2 regions of the Qingrenia yutianensis genome follow, and region 2 is predicted to be linked to the other one. Evidence: predicted binding sites of a transcription regulator. Region 2 holds the regulator's gene; the other holds the start of a gene.
The links. The regulator NrdR, encoded in region 2, represses ribonucleotide reductase genes. The targets are predictions, from matches to a motif close to CACNANATNTNGTG.

Region 1 (14,891 bases), on a different contig from region 2:
CCAAAAAGCTTGTTCCCGAGGGCGTTGAGGGACGTGTTCCCTACAAAGGACCGCTTGCCGACACTGTTTATCAGCTCCTCGGCGGTTTGAGGTCGGGTATGGGATACTGCGGTGCGAAAAACATTAACGACCTTATCGAAAACGGCAAATTTGTCCGCATTACGGGTGCAGGTCTTAAAGAAAGCCACCCCCACGATATTTACATCACAAAAGAGGCGCCCAACTACAGCGCACAGGTATAAAAAACAAACCCCAAACGTACTTTTCGTTTGGGGTTAAATTTTTTATTTTTACATTTCATATATGTTCCCGTTTCCCGGTGTACGCTCCCATTTGCCTGAGAGCGGAACAAGTTTGTTTTCGGCAAGCGATTTTTTAACGTCGATTATATTTTGATTTGACGACCCCCGAAAAAGCAGTGACAAATCCTTTTTTTCTTCTATAAATCTGCCGTCTACAAGAACGTCGATGTTGGACAGAATATCCATTATTTTCTGATGTCTTTCGCCGTTTCCGTTTAAAAAATCGTTTGCAAAATCAAATCCCGTGTAGCACCAGATGTTTTTTTGCGAAAAACGTTTTCTGCACTCTTTCACAACCGACAAAACACCGCCGAGGTTTTCATTTTCAAACGGTTCTCCGCCGAGAATTGTAAGTCCGCTTATAAAATCTTTGTCAAGCGCGGACATAATTTCCTCCATTGTTTCGTCGGTGAATTTTTCGCCGAAATCAAAGTCCCATGCCTCTTTGTTAAAGCAGTTTTTGCACCTGTGACGGCACCCGCTAACAAAGAGCGAAACGCGCACGCCGACGCCGTTTGCTATGTCATTTTTTTTAATTGCCGCAACGTTCACGATAAAATTCCTTTCAAAACTTCGGACGTACAGTTTTTATGTACGTCCGAAAGATATATTTTTAAAATTTTACAGGTGCAAAACTCTCTCTTTTATCTCCTGTGTTCTGCCCTGGTTCCAAAATTGCGTTCCGATATATCCGCACGTTCTGCGCGCAACGTTAAGCTTGTTCTGGTCGGTATTATGGCAGTTCGGGCACTCCCAAACAAGCTTGCCGTGTTCGTTTTCCTTGATTTCAATTTCGCCGTCGTATCCGCAAACCTGACAGTAGTCCGACTTTGTGTTAAGCTCGGCATACATAATGTTGTTGTAGATAAATTTCATAACGGTGAGAACTGCCTCAAGGTTGTTCTGCATATTCGGTACTTCAACGTACGAAATTGCACCGCCGGGGGAAAGCGCCTGGAATTTTGCTTCAAGTGCAAGCTTGTCAAACGCGTCAATGTTCTCCGAAACGTGAACGTGATAGCTGTTTGTGATATAGTTCTTGTCGGTCACGCCTTTCACAATTCCGAAACGTTTTTGCAGACATTTTGCAAATTTGTATGTTGTGCTTTCGAGCGGTGTGCCGTAAAGCGAGTAGTCGATATTTTCCGCAGCTTTCCATTTTGCGGTATATTCGTTAAGCTTTTTCATAATTTCAAGCCCGAGTTCCTCGCCGTCTTTCTCGGTGAGTTTTTTGCCGATAAGCGCATAAACACATTCCCAAAGACCGGCATATCCGAGCGAAAGTGTGGAATATCCGCCGTGGAGATATTTGTCAATCGTTTCGCCCTTTTTAAGACGCAAAAGTGCGCCGTGCTGCCAAAGAATGGGCGCAGCGTCCGACACGGTTCCCGTAAGACGTTCGTGGCGCGCCTGGAGCGCTCTGTGGCAAAGTTCCATTCTCTCGCCGAAAATCTGCCAGAATTTTGTCAAATCTTTGTCTGCCGAAAGACCTATATCAACAAGGTTAACCGTCACAACGCCCTGATTAAATCTGCCGTAATACTTCGGTTTGCCGTTTTCGTCAACATACGGCGTGAGGAAACTTCGGCAGCCCATACAGGTGTAGCAGTGACCTTCGCCGTTTTTGTCGATTTTGTTTTGGAGCATAATTTTTTCCGAAATATAGTCGGGCACCATACGCTTTGCGGTGCATTTTGCCGCAAGCTCGGTGAGGTAGTAATATTTGCTGTCGGGGTGGATATTGTCCTCCTCCAAAACGTAAATAAGCTTCGGAAAGGCAGGCGTAATCCACACGCCTTTTTCGTTTTTAACGCCTCTGTAACGCTGACGGAGCGTTTCCTCGATAATCAGCGCAAGGTCTTTTTTCTCCTGTTCGTTTTTTGCCTCGTTGAGATACATAAACACCGTCACAAACGGCGCCTGTCCGTTGGTGGTCATAAGCGTTACAACCTGATACTGAATCATCTGAACGCCGTTTTTAACCTCCTCGCGGAGTCTTTTTTCGGTAATCTGCGAAATTTTGTCCTCTGTAACCTCGTCATCGATCTCGCGCAGTTCCGCCTCAACCTGTTTTCTTATTTTCTTTCGGCTGACGTCCACAAACGGCGCAAGATGCGTAAGGCTTATGCTCTGTCCGCCGTACTGGCACGACGCAACCTGTGCGATAATCTGGGTTGAAATGTTGCACGCAGTGGAAAAACTGTGCGGTTTTTCGATAAGCGTTCCGCTGATAACAGTGCCGTTCTGGAGCATATCTTCAAGGTTCACAAGGTCGCAGTTATGCATATGCTGTGCGAAATAATCCGCGTCGTGAAAGTGAATAATTCCCTGTTCGTGCGCCGAAACAATGTCGGACGGCAAAAGAATACGCTTTGTAATATCCTTTGAAACCTCGCCTGCCATATAGTCGCGCTGAACGCTGTTGACGGTGGGGTTTTTGTTTGAATTTTCCTGTTTAACCTCTTCGTTGTTGCACTCGATAAGGCTCAAAATCTGCTCGTCGGTGGTGTTTGATTTACGCACCAGCGCACGGTTATAGCGGTAGGTGATGTATCTTCTCGCAACGTCAAATGCGCGCTGATTCATAATCTGGTCCTCGACCATATCCTGAATTTCCTCAACGCTGAGTGAACGGTTTATATTGAGCGCCGCGCTTTCAACGTCCTCGGCAATTCTCTTTATTTGTACTGCCGACATTCTCGCACTCGGCACAACGCTTTCGTTTGCCTTTGAAACCGCGATAATAATTTTTTCGGGATCGAAAACTTCTTCAATTCCGCTTCGTTTTATGATTTTCATTTTCCTTTTCCTCCCAAAACGCACAAAACACTCTCTTTAACGCTTTTCTTTATGTAAATTGTAATAATTTCCTTGGCGTGTTGAATATATTATAACAATATATAGTGTGTTTGTCAATACCGAATATCTATATATTGTTATTTTCTGTAAAACGGCGCAAAGTGCCGTCGCTACGGCAAAAAACGGTAAACGAAGGAATTACGCTCGTAATTCCTTCGTTATAAATATACAAATAAAAAAATATTTTTTGTGAAAAACAGACAAATTATCTGTCGTTCAAATTTTTAACATCAACTTTTGTGCGGACGATTGAATAATCTTCAACGTCGAAATCGACCTTAAATTTCACAATCATCTGCGGATGAGGCGCAACATCTATAGAATTTCCGTCCGCGTCGGTCATTTCGGTAATTTTAAAACTTCTGTTTTCGCCGTTCGGCATCAAAAACTCAATTTCATCGCCGACGAAAAATCGGTTGCGCTGTTCAAGCGTCACAGTTTTCGTCTGCTTGTCAAACGCCTTTACAACTGCGGTTGTTTGGTAATTCTGAATATACGTGCTCGACGTGTAAACCTGCTCGGTGCCTTTCGGTTTTTCGTCGAAAAATCCCGTCGTGTAGCCTCGGTAGCTGATTTTTTTCAGCTCCTCAAGGTTTTCGGGATTGAATTTGTAATTTTTCTTATCCTTATAATATGCGTCAATTTCGCGCCTGTATGCTTTGACCACTGTTGCGACGTACAATTCGTTTTTTACACGGCCTTCAATTTTGAGGCTGGTTATACCGCTTTCGATAATTTCGGGAATACGTTCAATCATACACAAATCCTTTGAATTGTAGATAAACGTTCCGCGCTCGTTCTCGAAAACGGGCATATATTCGCCGGGACGTTTTTCCTCAACCAAGGCATATTTCCAACGGCACGGGTGAGCGCACGCGCCCATATTTGCGTCGCGGTGAGTCATATAGTTTGACAGCAGACATCTGCCCGAGTAGGAAATGCACATCGCGCCGTGAACGAAACATTCAAGTTCCAAATCGGACGGCGTGTTTTCGCGTATTTCGCGTATCTCGTCAAACGACATTTCGCGCGCGAGAATAACGCGTTTCGCGCCCTGTGAGTGCCAGAATTTCGCGCTTTCAAAGTTTGTGTTGTTTGCCTGCGTGCTGATGTGAATGTCAAGACGGGGCGCACACTTTTTTGCAAGCGCAAACATTCCGGGGTCGGAAATAATTATCGCGTCGGCGCCGAGAGCGTCAACCTCGCGGACAAACTCGGGAAATTTTTTAATATCGCCGTTGTGCGGAATGATGTTCGCCGTGATATACACTTTTTTGCCGAGATTGTGGGCAAAATCTATGCCCTCTTTTATTTCGTCCGCGGTGAAATTTTTTGCCGCAACGCGGAGCGAAAATTCTTCACCGCCGATATAAACCGCGTCCGCGCCGTAGACAAGCGCATATTTTAACTTTGCGAGCGACCCTGCCGGCGCAAGAAGTTCAACCTTTTCCATAATGTTCTCCTTAAAATTTTTATCCTATTTATAATATGAAACCGAAATTCCGTCGCCGATTGGCAAAATTGACGTTGTAAAACAGCCGTCGTTTGAAATTTCGTGCAAAAAATCGCGAAGATTTTTAACAAGCGTCTTTTTGCGGAACGTTTCAAGCTCGTCCGACGCAACCATACCTTTGTAGAGCACATTGTCCGCAATCAGCACGCCGCCTTTTTTCAAAATCCGCTTTATGTCGGGCAGTGAGTGCAGATAAAGCGATTTGTTCGCGTCGAGAAAAACAACGTCAAACTGCTCGTTTGTGTTAAGAAGCACGTCCGCGCCGTCGCCCACGATAAGCTTGATTGAGGTGTTTTTCGCCTTTTTGAAGTTTTCACGCGCGATGCTTGCCGTGTCCGAGTCAAGCTCAACCGTGATGATTTTTCCGCCCTCTTTTAAATATTCCGAAAAAATCAGCGACGAATATCCTATTGCCGTGCCGATTTCGAGAATTTTTTCAGGGCGCAGAACCGACATAACAAAACGCAGAAAGTGCATTGTTTCCTTTTGAATAATCGGCACGTAATGCGCTTTCGCGTAGTCCTCCATTTCCTTTAAAAGGCCCGTGCTTTCGGGCAGGGTTTTGCATATATAGTCGGTTATGTAATCGTAGCTTATGTTCATTTTAAAATCAATCCTTGCAATTTGTGAAAAGATAATATATAATTATATTATAACACTTTTAACAAAATGTCAATTTTTTTGCCCCAAATTAACAAAAACACTTGACAACCGCCATAAGTTATGATATAGTTTTTATGCTGGCAATTAGGATGTCTTTTTTTTATGCTTAAATTTAGCATTTCAAAGATATATGCCGCATTAGTATTAAGGAGGAGTTTTCACAATGAGAACAAGAATTACATTGGCGTGCACAGAGTGCAAGCAGAGAAATTACAATACAATGAAAAATAAGAAAAACGACCCTGACAGATTGGAAATGAAAAAGTATTGCCGTTTCTGCAGAAAACACACTTTGCACAAAGAAACAAAGTAGTATTTTACTTATTTCAGGCGTGAATTTTTAGATTTGAGGTGAATGTTATGGCAGAGGCAGTTAACGAGAAAAAGGCTAAAATCAAAAAACCGTCAAAATTTTTCAAAGAGGTTAAGTCCGAGTTGAAAAAGGTTGTTTGGCCCTCGGGTAAACAGGTTATAAATAATACTCTCATTGTCCTTGCATTGGTAATTTTAGTCGGATTGTTTATTTACGGTTTGGACTCGCTGTTCCAGTTTGGATTGTTCAAATTTATAAAATAGACGGAAGGAGAGCCGCATTAAATAAAGCGGCTTTTGTTTGATTATGCTCAATAATGCAAAATGGTACGTTGTTCACACCTATTCGGGTTATGAGAACAAGGTTAAAACAAATTTGGAAAAAATAATAGAAAACAGAGGTCTGGAGGAGCTTATTTCGGAGGTTGTTGTGCCTTTGGAAGAGGTTGTCGAAAAGAAAGACGACGTTGAAAAAACAGTTTCGCGAAAGGTTTTTCCCGGCTATGTGCTGATTAAGATGGTTATGACCGACGACACGTGGTATGTTATAAGAAACACCACCGGCGTTACGGGATTTGTAGGTCCCGGTTCAAAGCCCGTGCCCCTCTCCGAAGAAGAAGTTGAGGCGCTCGGCGTTGACAAAAAAGAAATCATAATCAACTTCAGCGCAGGCGACAGCGTTAAAATCGTCAAAGGGCCGTTTGCAAATCAAATCGGCGTTGTGGACGAGATTGACAAGTCTACCGGAAAGATTACCGTAAGCGTTGTTATGTTCGGCAGAAAAACCGCCTTGGAGCTTGACGCAGACCAGGTTGAGGAGCTTTAATTTCTGGTTTTTGATAATCAAAAATCAAACTGTTTACTGCTTCGCTTTATATTTTGATAATATTCGGTTTTCCGATTATTATAGAGTGGGAGGAAAGGGTTTTTAACCCGAAATTTCCGCCATACCACATTTTTGTAAGGAGGTGTTCTTAAATGGCACAGAAAGTTACAGGTTACATTAAATTACAGATTGGCGCAGGTAAGGCTACACCGGCTCCCCCGGTAGGTCCTGCATTGGGTCAGCACGGCGTTAACATTATGCAGTTCTGTAAAGAGTTCAATGAAAAAACAGCTAAAGATGCAGGTCTTATTATCCCGGTTGTTATCACGGTATATCAGGACAGATCTTTCTCGTTTATCACAAAAACTCCCCCTGCTGCGGTTCTTCTTAAGAAGGCTTGCAAAATCGAAAGCGGTTCGGGCGTTCCCAACAAGACAAAGGTTGCTAAAATCAGCAAAGACGCTCTGAAAGAAATTGCAGAGAAGAAGATGCCTGATTTAAACGCGGCTTCTGTTGAATCGGCTATGAGTATGATTGCCGGTACTGCAAGAAGTATGGGCATCACGGTTGAAGACTGATTGTCTTGTTAAAAACGTGGGAGGAATTGATTTTCCGATTAACCACTAAAAGGAGGAAGAAAAGTGCATAAAGGCAAAAAATATCTTGAAAGTTCAAAATTGATTGAAAAATTAAAATTGTATGACACAGATGAGGCTTTTGACGTTGTTGTTAAAACCGCAAAAGCTAAATTTGACGAAACAGTTGAAGCACACATCAGACTCGGCGTTGACTCGCGTCACGCAGACCAGCAGGTCCGCGGTGCGGTTGTTCTTCCGCACGGAACGGGTAAAACAATCAGAGTTTTGGTGTTCGCTAAAGGCGATAATGTAAAAATCGCTGAAGATGCAGGCGCTGATTATGTCGGCGGCGAAGAGCTTGTTCAGAAAATTCAGGGCGAGAACTGGTTTGAATTTGATGTTGTTGTTGCAACTCCCGATATGATGGGCGTTGTAGGACGTATCGGTAGAGTTTTGGGACCTAAAGGTCTTATGCCTAACCCCAAAGCAGGTACTGTTACACCCGACGTTGCAAAAGCAATCAAAGACATCAAAGCCGGTAAAATCGAGTACCGTCTTGATAAAACAAACATCATTCACTGCCCGATCGGAAAAGCTTCGTTCGGCGCACAGAAACTTGCCGAAAACTTCAATACGCTTATGGGCGCGGTTATCAAAGCTAAACCGGCCGCTGCAAAAGGTCAGTACATCAAATCGGTTGCGGTTGCGTCCACAATGGGCCCCGGCGTTAAAATTAACCCCGCAAAATTAGGTTAATTTTTCAAAAAGGGTTGACAAAAGTTTCAATTTGTGATATAAAATAAAAGGTATCCACAGACAGCAGGTGCATTTTTGCTTAATTTCCTGCCGAGGATTTAATTTTAACATACGTTATTATTGGGTTTCTCGCGTGTCTGTGCGGGAAACCTTTTTGTTTATACTATTCGGGAGGTGAAAGTTATGCCAAGTTCAAAAGTTTTGGAATCTAAAAAACAAATCGTTGCCGAGATGATAGAAAAACTTAAAACTGCCCAGGCAGGTGTTTTGGTTGACTATTGCGGTTTGACGGTTGAGGAGGACACAGACCTCCGTAATAAACTCCGTGCGGCAGGCGTTGAGTACAAAGTTGTTAAAAACACTCTTACACGTTTTGCGGCTAAAGAGGTTGGTTTTGATGAGTTGGACGCTGTTTTAAACGGTCCTACATCTCTTGCAGTAAGCTATGATGACCCCGTTGCTCCGGCAAAGGTTATTGCGGATTTTGCAAAAGATAACGAAAAACTCGAAATCAAATCGGGATTTTTGGACGGTAAGGTTATTTCTTTGGACGAAATCAATCAGCTTGCTAAAACTCCGTCTAAAGACGTTCTTATCGCAAAAATTATGGGCAGCTTGAATTCGCCTATCTCCGCTTTGGCAAGAACCTTGCAGGCTATTGTCGATAACGGCGTGGAATTGAGCGAGATTGAAGCACCGAAAAAAGAAGAAACTGCTGAAGAAACCGCTCCGGCGGCTGAAGAAGCACCCAAAGCAGAAGAAGCTGCACCCGCAGAGGAAGCTCCCGCTGCTGAATAATTGTTGAAATTTAATTTTATTATTATTTGAGGAGGTACATTATAATGAGTAAAGTAGAACAGATTCTTGCTGATATTAAAGAATTAAAATTGCTCGAAGTTGCAGAATTAGTAAAAATGATGGAAGAAGAGTTGGGCGTTAGTGCTGCTGCTCCCGTAGCGGTTGCAGCTGTTGGCGGCGCTGAAGGCGGTGCTGCTGCTGAAAAAACAGAGTTTGACGTTGTTTTGGCAGATGCAGGTGCTGCAAAACTTAAAGTTGTTAAGGTTGTAAGAGAAATCACAGGTCTTGGTCTCAAAGAAGCTAAAGATATGGTTGACGGCGCACCCAAAACAATTAAAGAAGGCGCAAACAAAGAAGACGCTGAAAAATTCAAAGCACAGCTCGAAGAGGTCGGCGCTAAAGTTGAATTGAAATAATTTAACTTTCACCGAAAATATAACCGTCTTGCAGATGCAAGACGGTTGTTTTTGTATATATTGTCAACCTAAATATAAAATATAGGTTGACAACTATGCGAATACGATGTATAATCGGTATTGGTAATATGCAAAAATCAACCAAACTAAAAAACGAGGTGCAAAAATGCAAAACAGTAAAACAAAAAACATAATATTTACGGGACTTTTTGCGGCGATACTTTGCGTATGCTCGCAGATTTCGATTCCCACGCCGTTCGGAATACCGTTCACACTGCAAACGTTTGGCGTCGCACTCTGCGGATACATACTCGGCGCTAAACGCGGTGCGCTTACCGTTCTTGTATACGTCTTGCTCGGCGCGGTGGGATTGCCCGTTTTTGCAGGGTTTATCGGCGGATTTCAAAAGCTTTTCGGCGCGACGGGCGGATTTATTTTCGGTTTCTTTGCCGCGTCGGCGCTCTGCGGACTCGGTACGGATAAAAAAGCGGTTACCGGCATAATTTTAGGCGTTTTTGGAATTTTAATCTGCCATTTTTGCGGAGTTTTGCAGTATTCGCTCGTTACGTCAAACCCGTTCATAAGCTCGTTTCTCACCGTTTCGGGAATGTTTTTGGTAAAAGACATAATCAGCGTTATTTTGGCGTATTTCATCGCGCTCCCCATAAAAAAGGCGGTTTCAAGATTTTAGAGTTGACAAATTTCGCTCCGAATGGTATAATATGCGAAATATAGACCGAACGGAGGACGGAAAAATGCTTATACGAAAGGGAAAAACCGGCGACATAAAAAGAGTTGCCGAGATATATGACAACATCATCACCGAGGAGGAAAACGGCAGGGCGAACGTCGGCTGGGTGAGGGGAGTTTATCCCACCGAGCAGACCGCTTTGGACGCGCTCAACGCGGACGAGCTGTTCGTTATGGAGGACAACGGCGTGATTGTCGCGGCGGCGAAAATCAACAAAATTCAGGTGCCCGAATACGCCGACGCCGACTGGAAACGCAAGGACGCACCCGACGGTAAAATTATGGTTTTGCATACACTTGTTGTTGACCCGTCCGCGTCGGGAAAAGGTTACGGTTCGGCATTTGTGAAGTTTTATGAGAATTTTGCGCTCGATAACGGTTGTCCGTTTTTGCGTATGGACACCAACGAAAAAAACAAAAGCGCGCGCAGGCTTTACGCAAAGCTCGGCTATGACGAAGTCGGAATTGTTCCGTGCAATTTCAACGGAATTGAGAGCGTCGGACTGGTTTGCCTTGAAAAGACACTTCAATAATATTAAAATATTGATATTTTATTAAAAATATTGACTATTTCCGGAAAATAACTTTACTTTGCGCGTTTTCGGTGTTATAATAGCGATAGTTTTTATCGAATTGTTGTCTTATTATGACACATTCATATGATTGTGTTATAAAAGGACAAGAAAATCGCAAAGGAGTATTAAAAAATGGAACTTAAAGGAAAAATTGTAAATTTTTTAGGTGACAGCATCACTGCGGGCGCAGGTGCAACCTGCAATGAAAATTGCTTTTGCAGTGTTCTTGAAAAAGAATTTGAATTAAAAAGCGCGAATAATTACGGTATCGGCGGCACAAGAATTGCGCGTCAGATTGTGGCGAGCAAAATATCCAAAATGGACAAGTATTTTGCGTCGCGAATTGAAGAAATGGACGAAAATGCGGACGCGGTGGTTGTTTTCGGCGGAACGAACGATTTCGGTCACGGTGACGCGCCCATCGGCTCGTTTGATGACAGAACTCCCGACACGTTCTACGGTGCGTGCCACGACCTTTTTACAAGGCTTATCGAAAAATTCAGCGATGTGCCGATTGTTGTTGTAACTCCGCTCCACCGCACAAATGAGGATAATCCGCGCGGTGACGGTGACAAAGCGTACAACTACGGTGTGCTTAAAGATTATGTTGATATAATTTTGGAGGTTGCAAGATACTATTCTCTGCCCGTCTGTGACTTGTTTGCACACTCGGGACTTCAGCCGAAAATACCGGTTATCAATGAAAAATACTACAAGGACGGACTTCACCCCAACGACCGCGGACACGCTTATGTTGCGGACAAAATCGGAAAATTTTTGCTTACGTTATAAAAAAGAAGAACGCAGACAAGATAATTTTATCTTTCTGCGTTCGTTTTTTCTTTCAGCTCTCTGCCGTCCTTCAAAAGAGATTTTAACTTTTCTTTGTCGCCGTTTTCCATAGCGGTTTTGTATTCTTCAAGATGATTTATAATCGTCTGAATTTCCGTGCAAAGGCTTTCTTTGTTCATCATAAAAAGCTCGGTCCACATATTTTCGTTAAGGTACGCAACGCGCGTCATATCAAGAAAACTGCCTGCCGAAAATCCGCATTGCAAAAGGGCGGTAGGGCTTTTAATATACGCGTTTGACACCACGTGCGCAAGCTGTGAGGTAAAGGCAATAATTTCGTCGTGTTTTTTCGCCGTCGTAACCACAATGCTTTTAAAACGGCAGTCTTTCGCGATTTGTTTGAGCGGTGAAATGTCAGCGCCGTTTTTCGGCTCGGCAATGATGAAATATGCGTTTTCAAAAAGGTTGTCCACTGCGTAGTCAAACCCCGAAAACTCACGCCCTGCCATAGGGTGTATGCCGACGTAATTTATACCGTTTTGAATCAGCAAATCTTCAACCGCGTCGGCAATGCTCTGCTTAACACCGCAAACGTCGCTCACAATCGCGCCTTTTTTAAAGTTACTAACGTTCGATTTTATAAATTCAATGGTTTTTACAGGGTGCAGACACACAAAAACCACGTCGAGATTTTTAAGGGCGTCCATACTTTCCATAAAGCGCGCGTGTGTGGAATTTTCAACTTTTTTCACCGTGTCGGGGTCAGTATCAAAAAAGTGTATGTTATGCGCTGCATTCTTATCGAGCGATTTGATAAGCGAACCGCCGATAAGTCCGCAGCCGATAAAGCCAATGTCCATTTTTTCCTCCTACATAATGCGGTTTTCAAATGCCGCGAGCATTTTAACCTTTTCCATAACGTGGTCGAACTGTACGGGCGTGAGTGACTGGTCGCCGTCGCAGAGCGCTTTGGGGGGATTGTTGTGCACTTCAATCATAAGACCGTCCGCGCCGACCGAAACCGCCGCTTTCGAGAGAGGCTCAACAAGGTTTGCAATTCCTGCCGCGTGGCTGGGGTCAACTATAACGGGAAGGTGAGATTTTTCTTTAAGGAGCGGAACTGCCGAAATGTCAAGGGTGTTTCTCGTTGCCGTTTCAAACGTTCTGATACCGCGCTCGCAGAGGATAACGTTTGAATTTCCGCCTGCCATAATGTATTCCGCGCTCATCAAAAGCTCGTCCATTGTGTTTGCAAGACCGCGTTTCAAAAGGATAGGCTTATCGCATTTTCCAAGCTCTTTCAAAAGCTCAAAGTTCTGCATATTTCGTGCGCCCACCTGGATAACGTCAACGTCGGCGAAAAGGTCAATGTGCGTAAGGCTCATAATTTCGGTAACAATGGGAAGTCCCGTTTCCTTTTTCGCCTCAAGAAGAAGTCTTATGCCCTCGTCGTGAAGTCCCTGGAAAGAGTAGGGGGAGGTTCTGGGCTTGAACGCACCGCCGCGCAGGAGCTTTGCACCGCTCTTTTTAACGGCTTTTGCAATGCAAATCATCTGTTCTTCGCTCTCAACCGAGCAGGGGCCTGCGATTACCGAGAAATTTTGACCGCCGATTTTTGCGCCGTCAACGTCCACAACGGTGTCGTCGGGGTGGAATTTTCTGTTAACCGCCTTGTACGGCTCGGAAACTCTTTTTACCGTTTCGATAATGTCGGAGGACGCCATAACGGAGTTGATGTCGAGATGTGATGTATCGCCGATAAGTCCAATGATATCGACAAATTTTCCCTCACTGTAATGTATTCCTATATTCCGCGATTTGAGCGAATCGAGTAAATCTTTAATTTTTTCCTTGTCGGAGTTGGGTTTTAAAATAATAATCATTTTGTTTCACCTTTCTTTTTTGAATTTGTTCGATGTTTCTTTTTAACATATAAAAAAACCGATAAGCTTTTACTTTTGCAGTAAACTTATCGGTTTTATATACTCAATTATTTTAATTTGACAGTATCAACGATAATTTTCACAGCAAAAGTAACCTTGGACGAAAATAAAATCCAAAGTAAAAGTAGAAATAATATTTAACTGCTGCGAATATATTTCTCATCGTTGTATGTCCTTTCTTTAAGATTATTTGAGATACATATTTTTAAGCTTTTCAAGCGTTTTCCGCTCCAGCCTTGAAATATACATCTGCGATACATTCCACCGTTTTGCAATTTCTTTTTGCGTAAGATTTCTGTAATATCTATGTATTATAAGCCTTTTTTCTTCGTTTGTCAAGAGTTTTATTGAAGATTTTATAAAATCCTTGTTTTCGAGCAGTAAAAATTCGTTTTCGTCAAAGCCGACAATACTGCTTAAAAGGGGCGTTTCGCCGTTATATACGGGCGAATCGAGCGAGATAATATTTACAATATTTTCATACAGCATACAGTTGTCAATTTCGTTTTTTCCAAGCTTTAAAACGTCTGCAATTTCGTCGATTGTTGGAATATATCCGTCGTACTGCATACGTTTTAAGCGTATTCTGTTCGCCTTTTGAAACACCTCGTAAATTTTACGCGGAAGCTTTATAATCGTGCCCTTGTCGCGGAAATAACGCTTTATTTCGCCGAGAATTGTGGGCGTCGCAAAGGTTTGAAATTCAACGCCGACGTTGGGGTCAAAGCGGTCGGCGGCGTTTATAAGCCCCACGCACGCAACCTGGAACAAATCGTCGTATTCAACGCCCTTGTTAAGATATTTTCTTGTAATTATCTTGGGAAGGTACATATATTTTTCAATAATTTTTTCGCGCGCGTCCTTGTTTTTGGTGCGAAAGTATTCGTCAAACAGCTCTTTTTCGTCTGCCGTCATATTTACCCTCCCTTTTTTGTATTATTATCAACTATAATAACACAATTTTGAAAAATATGCAACATATGAAAATACACAAAACTTTCTTGTAAAAGCTTTGTGTATTTTATCAGTTATATACTGCCGATTATTTTTATAATTTCATCTTTCACAAGCCCGTCGGGAGAATAAACAGAATATGCCGACGCGCCGTTTTTGAACACCGCAATGTTTATTTTTTCGCCGCTGCCTTTCAAAACCGCCGTAATGCCGTTTATATCGGTATTTTCAACGCGCTCGTATGTTTCGTAAACACCGCTGATGTCGTCGCTTTCGCTTTTTTCTGTGCGGAAAACTATTTCACTTTCGCTGTTTGAATATGTGATGTCGGCGCGCGTGCCGAAAATAAGCGAAATGCTGTCAAGTTTGTATCCGCTCGGAAGATACGACGGCGTATTTACCGCATAACCAAGCTTTTTTTCAAGCGTCTGAATATCGGAAATCTCCTCATACGGATTTCCGCCGAGAGTCGGGGGATCGTATTCGTCATTCGGATTTTGTTCATTTTCACCGTTCGGATTTTGTTCGCCCTCACCTCCCGGCAACTGCAAAAAAGGCGGATTTTCGCCTGTCGGTCCGTCGGCCGGCGCGGAAATTTCCGTGTTGCCCTTAATGTCGCTTTGTGTCGGCAAGTTTTCCTCCGGTGTTGTTAAATCCGTCCTACCCGAAGGCTTTGGCACGTCGGACGGAGTGTTTTTTTCGTCGGACGGCTTGTTTTCGTCCTTTCCGGTCGGATTTTCGCTCGGTTTGTAAATTTCGGTCTGCGGTGTGCTCGGTTTTTGCAAAGGATTTATCGGAAAATAATTTTTCATCACCGAAAAACCGCCCAAAAGAAGTGCAAAACACGCCGCCGC
Region 2 (14,891 bases):
AAAATTCACCAGTCCCGTTTTGTTTGAAAGCTTGGTATTTCCCAGTATTATACCCGTTATGTAAACCGAAAGATAACCGTTTCCGCCGAAATACGACGGCAGTGCGTAGGACAAAACCGCAACCCCGACTATGAAAATCATATCAAATCCCGACGCGGAAACCTTGAAATTTTTCAAAATCCAAATCGCGATATATGCGATGGCTGCGCCGAAAATCAAGCCGTAAACAACCTGTGCAAAAAGCATATACACCGCGGACTGCGCCTTCATACCGCCGTTCATCAGCGTCAGCACAATCACTGTGAGCATATACGAAAACGGGTCGTTGCTTCCGCTTTCAACCTCCAAAAGCGATGCGCAGTTATATTTTAAATTGAGCCGTTTCGACCTCAAAATCGAGAAAACCGACGCCGCGTCGGTGGAGGATATGACCGCGCCGATAAGAAAACTTTCGAGAACTGCTATTTTTAAAACAAAATGACAGAAAAGCCCCACAAGCCCGGCAGTGAAAAACGTTCCGAACGACGAAAGAAGCACCGCTTTTGCAAGAACGGGACGCGCAAAGTTCATATTTGTGCCGAATCCGCCGTAAAACATAATGAAAATAAGCGCGACCGAACATATCCGCTCGGCAAAAATGTAGTCGTCAAACGGAATATGCACAACTCCGTCCGACCCGAAAAACATTCCGAGCAGAATAAACGCGAGCAGTGCCGGTATGCCGACCTTGCTTGACAGGCGGTTGAAAAGCACGCACGCGAATATCACAACCGACGCCATAATGAGAACTGCCGTCATTTTGCCTCACCTCTTTTTTCAAAAATATGGTTTAATTATATCAAAATTTTATGCGCAAGTCTACAATTTATTGTAAAATTTTATCAACTTTATAAAATTTTCTTGACATATTGTTTTGTTTGGTGTATGATTAAAGCATACAAAACATACCGAAACGGTAAGAATTGAAAATTTGCTTTTTGCAGAGGATAAAAATGTCGGAAAAATTCATTCGCACCGCCCTTTTGTTCGGGCACGAAAAAATGAATATTTTGAAAAATTCGCATATCGCCGTTTTCGGAATAGGCGGTGTGGGCGGTCACTGTGCCGAGGCGCTTGTGCGCAGCGGTGTCGGAAAAATCGACCTTATCGACAGCGACAAAGTTTGCGAATCGAACATAAACCGCCAGATTATCGCGACGGTAAAAAGCATAGGAATGTATAAAACCGACGCGGCGAGAGAGCGTTTTCTCGATATAAACCCCGATGCGGAAATTAACACTTTTAACGTTTTCTACACCCCCGAAACGGCGCATTTGTTCGATTTTTCAAAATACGACTGTATCGTTGACGCGATTGACACCGTGACGGGAAAGATTGAGCTTATTGTAAACGCGGATAAGGCAAACACGCCGATTATCAGCTCAATGGGCGCCGGAAACAAGATAAACCCCGATATGTTTGAGGTGTCGGACATTTACAAAACCGAAATTTGTCCGCTTGCAAGGGTTATGCGCCGTGAGCTTAAAAAACGCGGAATTAAAAAGCTTAAAGTTGTTTATTCAAAAGAAAAACCCTTGACGCCGATTTTGGAAATCGCGCAGACCGAAGAGGGTTTCGGCGAAAGCAAGCGCCGTCAGACACCCGGAAGCACGGCATTTTCGCCGTCGGTTGCAGGGCTTATCATTGCCGGCGAAATTATAAAGGATTTAACGCATACAAAAAACGTATGACTTGACAAACGAAGTTTCGTTTGATATAATGAAAAAGATGTTTTTACATTGAGGTGAATTTTTATGAAGAGCGTATTTTCAACCTTAACAATGATGTATATGTGCACATTTTTCGGTATGTGCCGCTTTTCAAGTGCAAAAAAATCTGCCTGTTTTATGTAAATCAAACAATTTTTGCAATCATTTAAACATAAATCAGGAAGAAAATTCCTGATTTTTTTATTGCAAAATTAAGGAGCTGAAATTTTAGCTATGATAGAAATTAAAAATCTTGAAAAAAGCTTTAAAACGTCATACGGCACAATCACGGCATTGAAAGACATAAACTTAACCGTGAACGACGGCGAAATCTTCGGAATTATCGGTCTTTCGGGCGCAGGAAAATCCACACTTGTAAGGTGTATCAACCTTCTCGAGCGTCCAACAAAGGGCGAGGTGGTGCTGGACGGAAAATCGCTTACAACCCTTAAGAAAAAAGAACTTTTAAAGGTCAGACAGTCTATCGGAATGATTTTCCAGGGATTTAACCTTTTGGAGCAGAGAAACGTTTTAAAAAACGTGTGCTATCCGCTTGAAATTGCCGGCGTGAAAAAAGCGGACGCGGAGAAAAAAGCGAAAGAGCTCATCGAAATGGTCGGTCTTTCGGACAGACTTTTATCCTATCCGTCACAGCTTTCGGGCGGACAGAAACAAAGAGTTGCCATTGCGCGCGCACTTGCCACAGACCCGAAATACATACTCTGCGACGAGGCTACAAGCGCACTCGACCCCAACACAACACAGTCGATTTTGGAACTTTTAAAACAAATAAACAAAACAATGGGCGTGACAATCGTTGTCATCACTCACGAAATGAAAGTTATAGAGCAAATCTGCGACCGCGTTGCGGTTATCGACAAAAGCCAAATCGCAGAGTCGGGCAAAGTAAGCACCGTTTTTGCAAACCCGAAATCGGACATTGCAAAAGAACTTATTCTTCCGAAGTCGAAAACCGACGCGCACATCACGGGTAAAAAGAGCATACGACTTGTGTTTGACGGCGAAAAGAGCAGACGAAGCATTATAGCCGATATGATTTTGTCAACACAGGTGCCGGTTAACATTATGTATGCCGACACAAAAGATATTGACGGCACGGCATACGGGCATATGCTTTTGGAACTTCCCGACGACGAAGTGCAGTCGGGCAAGATTTTTGCATATCTCGATACAAACGGCATTGCATACGAAAAGGAGGTGTGAGCCAATGTCCGAAATGTTTCATTCACTTTGGCAAAACGGAATAATTCAGTTTGGAATTTGGGAAACGGTTTATATGACGCTTTTATCCACAATCGTTTCATATGTTATAGGACTTCCGCTCGGAATTATGCTTTCGGTGACGGACAAAGACGGAATTTGCCCCGTTTTGTGGCTCAACCGAATTGTGGGATTTATCGTAAATATTTTCAGAAGTATTCCGTTTATCATACTTATGGTTGCACTCCTTCCCGTTGCAAAGCTGGTTGTCGGCACAAGCTTCGGCAACAAAGCAATGGTGGTTGTGCTGATTATCGCCGCGGCACCGTATGTTGCGCGAATGGTGGAATCGTCAATCAAAGAGGTTGACAAAGGCATTATCGAGGCGGCACAGGCAATGGGCACATCGACGGGAAAAATAATCACAAAGGTGCTCATTCCCGAGGCAAAGCCGAGCCTTATAATCGGCGGTGTTATTTCTATGGTAACAATTCTCTCCTACTCCGCAATGGCGGCTACAATCGGCGGCGGCGGACTTGGACAGATTGCTATAACTTACGGTTATCAGCGCTACAACAACGATATTATCTGGATTTGCGTTGTGCTGACAATCATAATTGTGCAGATTATTCAGGAGGCAGGCGCGTTTATCGCGCACAAGACAGACAAGCGCATAAAATAAAGGCATAAAAAAGGAGAAATTCTTATGATATTTCGTTTTACAAAGCTTGTCCGCGAAAATTTCAGGTTCGGACGAATGTGATTTTCGGGAACGGTTTTTCGTACATATGCAGAACATAAAAATTTAAAAACACAAAATTTATTTTAAGGAGAAATGTAAAATGAAGAAAATTTTATCGCTTATTGTATCACTCGCAGTTGTAATCGGACTTTTCTCGGGCTGCGGCGCAAAAAAGGACGACAAAACAATTAAAGTCGGCGCAAGCTCCACACCTCACGCTGAAATTCTTGAAAGCGTAAAAGAGGATCTTGCCGCAAAAGGCTACACGCTCGAAGTTGTAATCTACGACGACTATGTTCTCCCAAACAAGGCGCTTGCGGACGGCACACTCGACGCAAACTACTTCCAGCACAAACCCTATCTTGACAGTTTCAACGCGCAGAACGGAACAAACCTTGCGTCTGCGGCGGCAATTCACTATGAGCCGTTCGGCATTTATTCAAACGACGTTACCGACCTCAAAGATTTGAAACCGGGTGCAACGATCGTTATTCCTGCCGACGACAGCAACGAAACAAGAGCGCTTCTTCTTCTTGCACAAGAAAACATTATCAAGCTCCCCGAGGGCGCAAGCGCGGCAAAGGGTGTTACAACGCTTGATATAGTTGACAACGGCGGTTACAACATTCAGACCGTTCAGGCTGAAACCGTTCCTGCACAGCTCAAAAACAGCGACCCCGGTTCCATCGCGGTTATCAACGGCAACTACGCAATCGGCGCAGGACTTAAAATTTCGGACGCTCTCGCAACCGAAAATGCAAACGGCGACGCGGCGCAGACATACGCAAATATCGTTGCTGTAAGAAGCGGTGAGGAGTCGAGCGAAAAGACAAAAGCGCTTATAGACGCTCTTAAAACCGACAAAGTTAAAAGCTTTATAGATGAAAAATATGCCGGCGCAGTTTTGCCGATATTTTAAGATTTAAGAAAAATGCGAAAGGACGATGTAGGCATCGTCCCGTTAAACAAAAAACCAACAGGACGGCTAATCACCGTCCTGTTGGTTTATCATCATAAAAACTTATTCACCAATTTTCAACGTATGCGAATTCGCACTGTCCTGATTTTCAACGGTTAACGTAGGTGCCAAACGGTTAACGTAGGTGCCAACTTTATTTTATACATCTGCTCGTTTCCCTCAAACGGAACCGTAATCTGCGGATAACCTGCCGCGTAAGGCGCTATGTCATAAAGCTGGAAATAGAGGTTAACGCCCTCCTCATCCAGATAAAACTCAACGTCTTTTGCGATTTTCTCAACCGTTTCTTTTGCGTCCGCAAAATACATATCGGGATTCTTGTCGATATCCTCATTAAACACTGCTATAACCTCGTTTGTCGCCGCGGTTTCGTCCATATTCCAGATGTCCGAGAGCGCAAGCTCTTTTTTCTCTTTCATATCGTAGTTAACCGACGTCATAGATGTGGTCGGGTGCGCGCCGTGAAGGTCATAATAGAGTATCGCGGTCATAGAAAGATAATTTTCGGTGTTGAGGTCAATGTCATAGTCAAACTCAAACGTATACGGCAAAAATTCTCTGCCGTTCTCGTCGGGATTTGCCTTAAGCGACAAGTATTCTTCATTTGCTGTGTCATAAAACTCGGTTTTAAGCCCGTCAGTAAACGCATTAACCGCATTGAGCGTGTCTGTATTCACCGCAGTTATAAACTCGTCGTTTTCCGCATTTTCAATCACGGGATAATAACACGTTGCCGTGAACAATGTTGTGCCGTCATCCGCCGAGGAAGTATAGTCCATTTTCGACCTTGTGATTTTATAAAATCCCTGTTTCGAGGTAATGTTTACGGTGTTTTCCGCTTCGTCCCACACAACTTCAGCGCCGAAACTTTCGGACGCAACGCGCACAGGAACAAGCGTTCTGTCATTTACGATTTTGGGCGCAACGTCAATGGTTTTTGCCTCGCCCGACGCATAAATCTCGGTCGAACCGATTGTAAGCCCCAAACTTTTCGAGCCCATTTTTGCGTTGACGGTTTCGGTTTCGCCGTAGCTGTGATAGTCAACACTGCATCCGAGCGCCTCAAAAATTGCTCTGAACGGCACAAGCACGCGGTCGCCTTCCATAATGGGAGGCTGGTCAAATTCCAAAGTTTTGCCATCCACAATTACGCTGATTTTTCCGTCCGCACCGCCGTCCGCAAATGCCGTTCCCGATGCAAGCATCATTGCCGCCATTGCGGCAGCCGTCAGTTTCTTAAATTTCATAAAAAATCCTCCCTTTTAAAAAATTTTATGTATGCGGCGAGCATAAAATTATGCCGCACGCAAAACACCTTTAAAAAAACACCCTATGATTTCTTTTTTGATTTCAAAAGGCTTTTAAGTTCGTCCATAAACGTATTGACGTCGCGGAATTCCCTGTAAACAGAGGCAAAACGCACATATGCCACCTCGTCAATATCCTTAAGCTTTTCCATAACCAGCTCGCCGATATGCGTTGACGAAATTTCTCTGTCCATAGAATTGAACAGTTTCACCTCAATTTCGGACACCATATTTTCCACCTGCGCAAAGGTTACGGGCGTTTTTTCGCACGCGCGCAAAATTCCGTTTATGAGTTTTTGTCTGTCATATTGCTGGCGCTTGCCGTCCTTTTTGATTATAATAATCGGAATAGACTCGATTTGCTCATACGTTGTAAAACGTTTTTCGCACTTCAAACATTCGCGCCTTCTTCGGATTGAATTTCCCTCGTCGGTAGGGCGCGAATCTATAACCTTGCTTTCGGTATATTCGCAATACGGACATCTCATATGCGTCAAACTTCCTTTCGCGCAAAATTTGTTTTTTTATTCAATTAAAGCACACCGCAAGAACAGTGTGCTTTAAATTTTAAATCAATTATCAGTTATTTTTGTTTGACAAAAACGGCGGAATAACAAAATCGTCGTCGCTGAATTTTTCAAACGCAGGCGCTTCTGTATCGTCCGTTTTCTTCTTTTCAGCCTTGGAGGGCTCGTCAAGACCTGTTGCAACAACCGTGATAACAATTTCGTCATCAAGCGAATCGTCAACAGATGTACCGAATATAATGTTCGCGTCGGAGTCAACAAGCTCGTAGATAAGCTCGGACGCGCTCTCGATTTCGTAAAGAGTAAGGTTTTTGTCGCCCGCGATATTGAATACAACATTGCTTGCGCCGTCGATTGTTGTTTCGAGAAGCGGAGAATTGATAGCCGCTTTGATAGCAACCTCTGCTCTGTTTTCACCCGACGCTCTGCCGATACCCATATGCGCGATACCCGAATTTCTCATTACGGACGAAATATCCGCAAAGTCCAAATCGATATATCCCGGCGAAGTGATAAGGTTTGAAATACCTTTAACGCCCTGGCTCAAAATGCTGTCCGCAATTTTGAATGCGTCTTTCATAGAAGTTTTCTTGTCGCAAACGTCCAAAAGTTTGTCGTTCGGAATTACAACAAGCGCGTCAACGCACTGTTTCAATTCTTCAATACCTGCGTTTGCCTGGTCAAGACGTCTTTTACCCTCAAATCTGAACGGACGTGTTACAACGCCGACAGTAAGTATGCCCATTTCTTTTGCTATGTTTGCAATAATGGGAGCCGCGCCCGTACCTGTTCCGCCGCCCATACCTGCGGTAACAAACACCATATCCGCACCGCGGATTGCCTGCGCGATTTCCTCTCTGCTCTCCTCGGCTGCTCTCTGACCGATTTCAGGCTTTGCGCCTGCACCGAGACCTTTTGTAAGTTTTTCGCCAATCTGAATTTTAAGGTCTGCTTTTGAACGGTTTTCGCCGAAAAGCACCTGTTTCTCTGTGTTAACGGCAATAAACTGTACGCCTGTAAGCTGGTCTTCTATCATTCTGTTAACAGCGTTGTTTCCGCCGCCGCCGACACCTATAACCTTCATATTAGCACCGGTTATTTCCTTTTCGTTATCAAATTCCAACACGGTTCTTCCTCCTTGCACTTTATAAAATTTATCTTAATTTGTAAAATAAAGCGGTAATTATAAATACAATATACCATTATGTAATGATTATATCATAAAACTTTGCAAATTCCAAGCATTTTTTTTAAAATTATTCATTTTTTTCGCTAATTTTGTCATTATCGTGATTTTTTATAAAACTTTTAAGAAAAATGCGCCTTGCTATGGCAAAATTTTGGAAAATTCTCATAACAAAAACCAGCGACGCGGCAAGATATAAATCAAGCCCGACTTTTTTGCCGAAAAATATCAAAAGCGCCGAGATTAAAGCGTTGCCGAAAAATCCCGTTATGAAAATTGTGAAATCATACTTTCCGCGAAGCGACGCGGTATATGCGCCGAGGAGAGAGTCGAGCGACGCAAGTATCATCATTGCCGCATACGGTATGAAATACGCAGGGATATATATGTCAAACATCACTGCGAGGGCGCACCCTGCGGCAAGCGCAAATATAAGTATCATTTTCAAAAATCCCTCCCTACTCCGCACTCTTTGCGTATTTAAAGCTTACAATTCCGCTGTATTTTCCTATTTTTATTTCCGCCGACTTTGCTATGGAAATATCAAATCCGTAAAGGCTTTTAAGCTGGTCGATTATACCGCCTTTAAGCTTCAGCGCCGCCTCAAGCATATCCGGCTCGCCGATTGCCTTAATCTCGAACGGCGGAACGTATTTGTTGCCGTTTATTATGATTGTCGGACCGACGCACCTTATTTCGCTGGACGACACAAGGCGTTCGCCGTTTACGGAAATCGCCTCGGCGTCGGCAGAGCGCAGTTCATTTACAATTGTGCGCAGGTCGCTGTCGTGGATTATGTATGACGATGCGGATTTTCCGGCGTCCGGCTCGGCGGTGCTGTCGGACAGCGTCACCGTCACGCCCTTGCCTTTAACGTCGGTAAGACCTGCAAGAATTTTATACCGTTCAAGTTCGGACGCCATAGCCTTTGCGCCGTCGGTGTTTTGCTCCGCCTCTTTACGGTAGTTGTCCAAGTCGTTTGTTGCCGCCAAAAGGCGGTTTTTCAAATCTTCAATCTGCAAATCTTTTTTTACGAGTTCTTCTTTTGCCTCCTCAACGCGCGTAATTTCGCCGTTTTCGGACGAGGAATTTTTTATTATGCTCTTAACCTGCATTGTGATTGCAAAGCTTAAAATAAAAAACAGTACCGCAAGTGTGATTTGAGTTTTTTTATCGCGCATATTTTTCTCCTTGCAAATTTTTATGCCGTGTTTATGTTTTATCTCCTACTGTGCGCTTCCTTTATACCTTGCCGACGCGGACGGGTCGGACAAATCGAGCGTCCCTCCGCGGTAGGTTTTAAGCTGGGTTTCCAGCGTTTTTGTAAGATATGCCATTTTATACTGCAATGCGTCGTTTTTGCCCATATTTACGACAATTTCGTTATCCATTGTCATCATAATTTTATTTTTGTCGCTCAAATCTATGCTTTTCACGGCATTGGGCAAATCGGTTGCCGACGAAATTTCCGAAAGAAGGCTTGTGAGAATGTCGAATTTCTCGCCGTCTTTGAACGTAATTTTTGATCCGACCTCAAATTTTGTCGGCACAACGCCCGTCACGACTATAAGATTTTCGTTCTCCGCACCGTTTAAAATTTCGAGAATTTTTCCGCTTTTATCTATGCAGATATACTTGTCCAAATGCTTGACGTACGCCGTTTTGACGCACTCCTCCACCGCAATTTCAACGGTTGAGGGAAATTTCAATTTAACGTGCACGTCATTTATAAGCGGTATTTTTTTAAGGTTTTTAACCGCCGAGCGCGTGTTTGTGCGAAGTATGTTTCTGCCCGTCACAATGCCCGAATTTTTAACAATCTGCTGCGCGGTGAGGGCGTTGTTTCCCGTCACCGCGACGATTTTTATGTTAAACGCAGGCGTGAAAAGCAATGACGTTAAAATTGCAAACAAAAGGCACAAAAGCACAAAATTGTTTTTGCCTTCGCCTTTCACGCTTTTTTCGGGGATTTCTTCCTTTTCGTCGCTGACATTCACGAAATTGTAACTTTGCTTTTCGGGAACGCTCTCTGATATTTTCTCCGTTTTAACGTCGGGATTTTCCGCGTTGCCGGCGGTGTTTTCCGCACTTTCGTCAATATTTTCGTTAGTCAAATTTTCAACGCTTTTTGTATCGTCGTTCATTGGTAAATCCTTTCAATATCCGCGCCGAGATTTTTAAAATCCTCGGCAAGGCTCTGGTATCCGCGGTCGATAAAGTGGGTGTTGTAAACCCTGCTTTCACCGTTTGCTGCAAGCGATGCCACAACAAGCGCCGCGCCCGAACGCAAATCGCACGCGTAAACCGACGCGCCGGTAAGCGATTTTACGCCCTTTATCACCGCAACTTTGCCGTCAACGCTGATGTCAGCGCCCATTTTTGCAAGTTCGCCCGCGGTTTTAAACCGCTGTTCAAAAATATTTTCTTTAATAATGCTCGTGCCGTTTGCATACGCAAGAACGCTCATCATAACAGACTGTGCGTCGGTTGGAAAACCTGGATACGGCATAGTTCTGATAATGTCGATTTTATTTATAACCTCGGGCGCTTTGATGTAAATTTTATCCTCGCCCGTTTTGATTTTTGCACCGCACTCCGCAAGCGCGCTCGTCACCGCGCAAAAGTGCTCGGGGCAAACGTTTTCAAGCTCGGTTTCACCGCCCGACACCGCCGTACCGCAAAGATACGTCGCCGCGGCAATTCTGTCCGAAATGACGGTGTGCTCGCAGTCGTGAAAACTTTCGACGCCCTCAATTTCAATATTCGACGAGCCTGCTCCCGAAATTTTTGCACCCATATCGTTTAAAAAATTCTGCAAATCTTCAATTTCAGGCTCGCGCGCCGCGTTGCAGATTGTGGTTTTGCCGTTTGAAAGCGACGCGAAAAGCATAATATTTTCGGTTGCGCCCACCGACGGAAAATCGAGATGGACACTTTTATTCTGCATTTTTTTAAGACGGCAGTTTATGTAGCCGTGGCTTTCTTCAATTTCAACTCCGAGAGTTTTAAGCGCTTTAAGGTGCAGGTCAATGGGGCGCGGCCCAAGCTCGCACCCGCCCGGAAAACTCATTGACGCCTCACCCGCGCGCGCGATTATCGCCCCCATAAAAATGATGGACGAACGCATTTTGTTCATAAGCTCATTGGGAATATAATTGTTTGTTATAACACTTGCGTCAACGGTAACGGTATCGTTTTCGCGCTTTATTTTACAGCCGAGAAATTTCAAAATTTCCAGCGTAACCTTTACGTCCGAAAGATTGGGACAATTATGTAAAACGGTGGTACCCTTGTTTAAAATGGCAGCGGCGAGCGACGGCAAAACGGCATTTTTTGAGCCTTGCACGCATATCGAACCGCAAAGCGGTTTTCCGCCCGTTATTTTAATGTAGTCCATATAAAAAAACACCTCCGTATCAGCTTTTTTGATAATATATGCTATGCCGATACGGTTGTTTTTGTTACATTGCGCGCCGTTTCACATCACTTTGACGCAAATTTCATAATACTTTCGCATATAAGCTTTGACGCGTCCTTCTGCGCAAGTTTATATGCATTTTCGCCGTATTTCTTTCTCAAAGCATCGTTATCCAAAAGTTTGTCAACCGCGCGCGAGAGCGACGATTTGTCAAACACATTTTCTTTTATCATAATCGCGGCGCTTTCTTTAACCAGCGCGCTTGCGTTAAATTCCTGGTGATTGTGCGTCACATTCGGTGACGGAATAAGTATTGACGGTTTTTTCAGCGCGCAGATTTCCGAAAGGGTAATTGCACCCGAACGGCAAATCACAAGGTCTGCCGCCGCAAGATATGTATCCATATTGTGGATATACGGCAGAATTTCAAAATATCCTCCGTTTCTTACGCCGTTTAAATTTTCCTTAACCCTGTCAAAGTCGCGCTTGCCCGTAGAAATAACAAATTTCACATTTTCTTTTCTTGTGCTCTTTAAATAATCGCACAAAACGTCGTTTATCTTCATTGCGCCGAGGCTTCCGCCTACGACCAAAACCAGTTTTTCATCTCCGATATTAAGCTCGGCGCGTGCCTTTTCCCTATCTGCGTTTATAATGCTTTCGCGCACGGGATTTCCCGTAAGCACCACATTCTTTGCACCCGAAAGATATTTTCTGCTTTCGTCAAAACTTATCGCGGTGACGGTTGTGTTTTTCGCAAGGAAACGTATTGCGCTTCCGGGGTACACATTCTGCTCGTGTATAAGAGTCGGGATTTTCATTGCGTTTGCCGCCGCAACCGCCGGCGCGCAGACGTATCCGCCCGTGCCTATCACGATGTCCGCCTTAAATTTGCGGATTATTTTTTTCATTTTAATTGCTGACAAAATAAATTTAGTCAAGGGCTTTAAATTTTTAAGAGAGAGGGAGGTTTTAAAGCCCTCGACGTCAATTTGCGTAAGTTTGTAGCCTGCCTTTTTTACAAGCTCGTTTTCCATACCGGTTTTTGTGCCGATAAAGAGAATATTTACATTTTCATAGTGATTTTCAAAATATTTTGCGATTGCGATTGCGGGATTTATATGCCCCGCACTGCCGCCGCCCGATAAGATTATATTCATATTTCACCGCCGGAAAATCAGTTATTTTTTGCGGAATACCGCGAAACATTTAAGATATACCCCATTGCCGCAAGCTGAAAAACAAGCGCCGTACCGCCGTATGAGAAAAACGGCAGAGGCATACCCGTAACAGGCATTGAGCTTGTTACAACGGCGATGTTAATCATCACCTGAAATCCTATAAGTCCGATAATTCCGCACACAACCATACTTGAAAAGCTGTCGGGCGCCTCTATCGCGATTTTTATTCCGCGCCATATGAGTATCAAAAACAACGCTATCATAAACACCGCGCCCACAAAGCCGAGTTCCTCGCATATTATCGGGAAAATAAAGTCGTTGTGCGGTTCGGGGATATACAAATATTTTTGTCTGCTTTGTCCCAGTCCCAAGCCGAAAAATCCGCCCGAGCCTATTGCATAGAGCGACTGAACAATCTGAAATCCGTCGCCGAGATAGTTTTCAAACGGGTCGAGGAAGGTTAAAAATCTTTTTAATCGGTACGGCTCCAGCGCGATAGCTGCGATAACCGCAACGATAACCGGCGGAAGGCACATACAAAACTGCCATATTTTCGCACCGCCCACAAAAAGCACAATCATACCCGACACAAACACGGTAAAAGCACCGCTCAAATGGTTTTCGGCAAATACCAAGCCTGCCATAAACGCACAGAAAAGTATGTACGGAATAAAATCCGCAAAGAATTTCTGAATTGGTTTTTTGCGCGCCGATATGCTTTTTGCCATAAAAATTATAACGCAGTATTTCGCTATTTCGGACGGCTGAAAACTTATCGGCCCGAGCTTTAACCAGCGTTTTGCGCCCTTTATGTCCTCGCCGACGATAAGCACCAAAACAAGCAAAACAACCGTAATTCCCAAAAGCGGAAGTGCGATACGTTTTGCCCATTCAAGGTCGATACGCGACACGGCATACATTATGATAAGTCCGAAAACGGCAAAAAACATCTGACGTTTTATGAAGTAAAACGCATCGTTATACTGATAGTGCGCCGACGCACTGCTTGCCGAAAAGGTCATTGTAAGTCCGAATATTATAAGTATTATAAGCGTCGTCAGAAAGGTAAAATCCACATTGCCCTGCTTTTTTACAAAAAGGGATTTTTTCACTTTTTATGCCTCCGAAAACCAAAAACAAATTTACACAACCATAAAGTACGAAATCACGCAAAACAAAAAACTTGCGAGAATGAACATCACAACAATTTTGCGTTCGGAAAATCCCGACATCTCAAAATGGTGATGAATGGGGCTCATTTTAAACACTCTTTTGCCCGTAAGTTTATACGACGTAACCTGAATTATAACCGAAAGCGTTTCGATTATATAAATTCCGCCGGCAAAAACGAGTATGAGCGGAAGCTTTAAAACCAGCGCCGCACCGCATACCGCACCGCCTAAAAACAGCGAACCCGTGTCTCCCATAAATACCTTTGCAGGATACGCATTGAACACCAGAAATGCCAAAAGCGAACCCGTGAGTGACGCACAGAAAACGGTGATTGATTCGTCGCCGAATTTATATGCCATAACGGTGAAAAATATTGAAACAACCGTTGTTACGCTTGCCGCCAGTCCATCGAGTCCGTCGGTTAAGTTGACGCTGTTTGTACCGCCGACCATAACGAAAACCGCAAACGGAATGTAAAAATGCCAAAGATTTAACCGCCATTTTGTAAAAGGTACAATTACCTCATACGACAAAACGCCCGTTTTGACGCCGACCACCGCCGCAAGCGAAGCGGCAAGAATTTGCAGAATGAGTTTTTGACGCTCGGTTAAGCCGAGATTTCGTTTCATCGCGATTTTTATAAAATCGTCCGCAAAACCGACAAGACCGAACGAAAACGCGGTGCAAACGATAAATATTGAATTTTTGTCACGGTCGAAAATAAGCGTTGTGAGAAGCGACGCAATTATGAAAATCACACCGCCCATTGTGGGAGTTCCCGCTTTTTTCTTGTGCCATTTCGGGCCTATTTCCCTTATTTCCTGACCGAATTTCAGCCTTATCAGCGCGGGGATTAAGAAAAATCCCGCCGCTATGCCGACGGCAAACGCGCAGATTGTGGAAATCCACACCGTCATCATCAATTTATCTATCAAAATACACACCTCTGTTTTATTTACATCATAAGTTTTTTGAAATTTCGTCCATTTTCATACAGTGCGAACCTTTTATCAGCACCGCGTCGCCTTTTTGAAGATTGCCTTTCAAAAACGCGCAGACCTCTGTGTTATTGTCAAACGAATGAACGTTTTTTTCGTCCGCACCGCACTTTTTCGCCTCATCCGCGATAAAGCGTGCCATACTTCCCACCGTCACAAGAATGTCGCATTTTTCTTCTGCAAAATGCGCGCCGACTTCGCGGTGATATTTTTCGCTCATCTCGCCAAGCTCCGCCATATCGCCCAAAACCGCTATTTTTCTGCCGTTTGAAAGGGTTTTTAAAACGTCAATTGCCGACTTTGCCGCTTGGGGTGACGAGTTGTAGCAGTCGTTCAAAATTTTTGCGCCGTTAATGTCAATTATGCTTTGCCGTATGCCGTCGCTTTTGTAATTCAAAAGCCCGTTTCTTA

Region 1: nrdD (anaerobic ribonucleoside-triphosphate reductase) is a predicted target of NrdR. The motif match lies at 3,195-3,208, and genes of this name have one in related genera.

Annotation. Positions count from the first base shown of each region.
Region 1 covers NZ_JACRTE010000004.1:218,460-233,350, forward strand. Annotated here, with positions in the region: gene guaB (IMP dehydrogenase) at 1-242, shown strand, start outside; gene nrdG (anaerobic ribonucleoside-triphosphate reductase activating protein) at 291-854, opposite strand; gene nrdD (anaerobic ribonucleoside-triphosphate reductase) at 924-3,101, opposite strand; gene H8706_RS05285 (peptidase U32 family protein) at 3,367-4,614, opposite strand; gene H8706_RS05290 (O-methyltransferase) at 4,639-5,277, opposite strand; gene rpmG (50S ribosomal protein L33) at 5,501-5,650, shown strand; gene secE (preprotein translocase subunit SecE) at 5,698-5,913, shown strand; gene nusG (transcription termination/antitermination protein NusG) at 5,957-6,475, shown strand; gene rplK (50S ribosomal protein L11) at 6,628-7,053, shown strand; gene rplA (50S ribosomal protein L1) at 7,117-7,809, shown strand; ribosomal protein L10 leader region at 7,846-7,975, shown strand; gene rplJ (50S ribosomal protein L10) at 7,993-8,607, shown strand; gene rplL (50S ribosomal protein L7/L12) at 8,652-9,023, shown strand; gene H8706_RS05330 (biotin transporter BioY) at 9,190-9,714, shown strand; gene H8706_RS05335 (GNAT family N-acetyltransferase) at 9,779-10,306, shown strand; gene H8706_RS05340 (SGNH/GDSL hydrolase family protein) at 10,481-11,140, shown strand; gene H8706_RS05345 (prephenate dehydrogenase) at 11,167-12,000, opposite strand; gene aroF (3-deoxy-7-phosphoheptulonate synthase) at 12,010-13,023, opposite strand; gene H8706_RS05355 (sigma-70 family RNA polymerase sigma factor) at 13,270-13,998, opposite strand; gene H8706_RS05360 (DUF4367 domain-containing protein) at 14,112-14,891, opposite strand, start outside.
Region 2 covers NZ_JACRTE010000005.1:173,935-188,825, forward strand. Annotated here, with positions in the region: gene H8706_RS06205 (potassium/proton antiporter) at 1-798, opposite strand, end outside; gene H8706_RS06210 (tRNA threonylcarbamoyladenosine dehydratase) at 993-1,730, shown strand; gene H8706_RS06215 (methionine ABC transporter ATP-binding protein) at 1,983-2,972, shown strand; gene H8706_RS06220 (methionine ABC transporter permease) at 2,977-3,651, shown strand; gene H8706_RS06225 (MetQ/NlpA family ABC transporter substrate-binding protein) at 3,812-4,630, shown strand; gene H8706_RS06230 (stalk domain-containing protein) at 4,786-5,937, opposite strand; gene nrdR (transcriptional regulator NrdR) at 6,021-6,485, opposite strand; gene ftsZ (cell division protein FtsZ) at 6,577-7,650, opposite strand; gene H8706_RS06245 (small basic family protein) at 7,781-8,152, opposite strand; gene H8706_RS06250 (DUF881 domain-containing protein) at 8,169-8,891, opposite strand; gene H8706_RS06255 (cell division protein FtsQ/DivIB) at 8,937-9,854, opposite strand; gene murA (UDP-N-acetylglucosamine 1-carboxyvinyltransferase) at 9,851-11,107, opposite strand; gene murG (undecaprenyldiphospho-muramoylpentapeptide beta-N-acetylglucosaminyltransferase) at 11,194-12,288, opposite strand; gene ftsW (putative lipid II flippase FtsW) at 12,306-13,421, opposite strand; gene mraY (phospho-N-acetylmuramoyl-pentapeptide-transferase) at 13,452-14,402, opposite strand; gene H8706_RS06280 (UDP-N-acetylmuramoyl-tripeptide--D-alanyl-D-alanine ligase) at 14,443-14,891, opposite strand, start outside.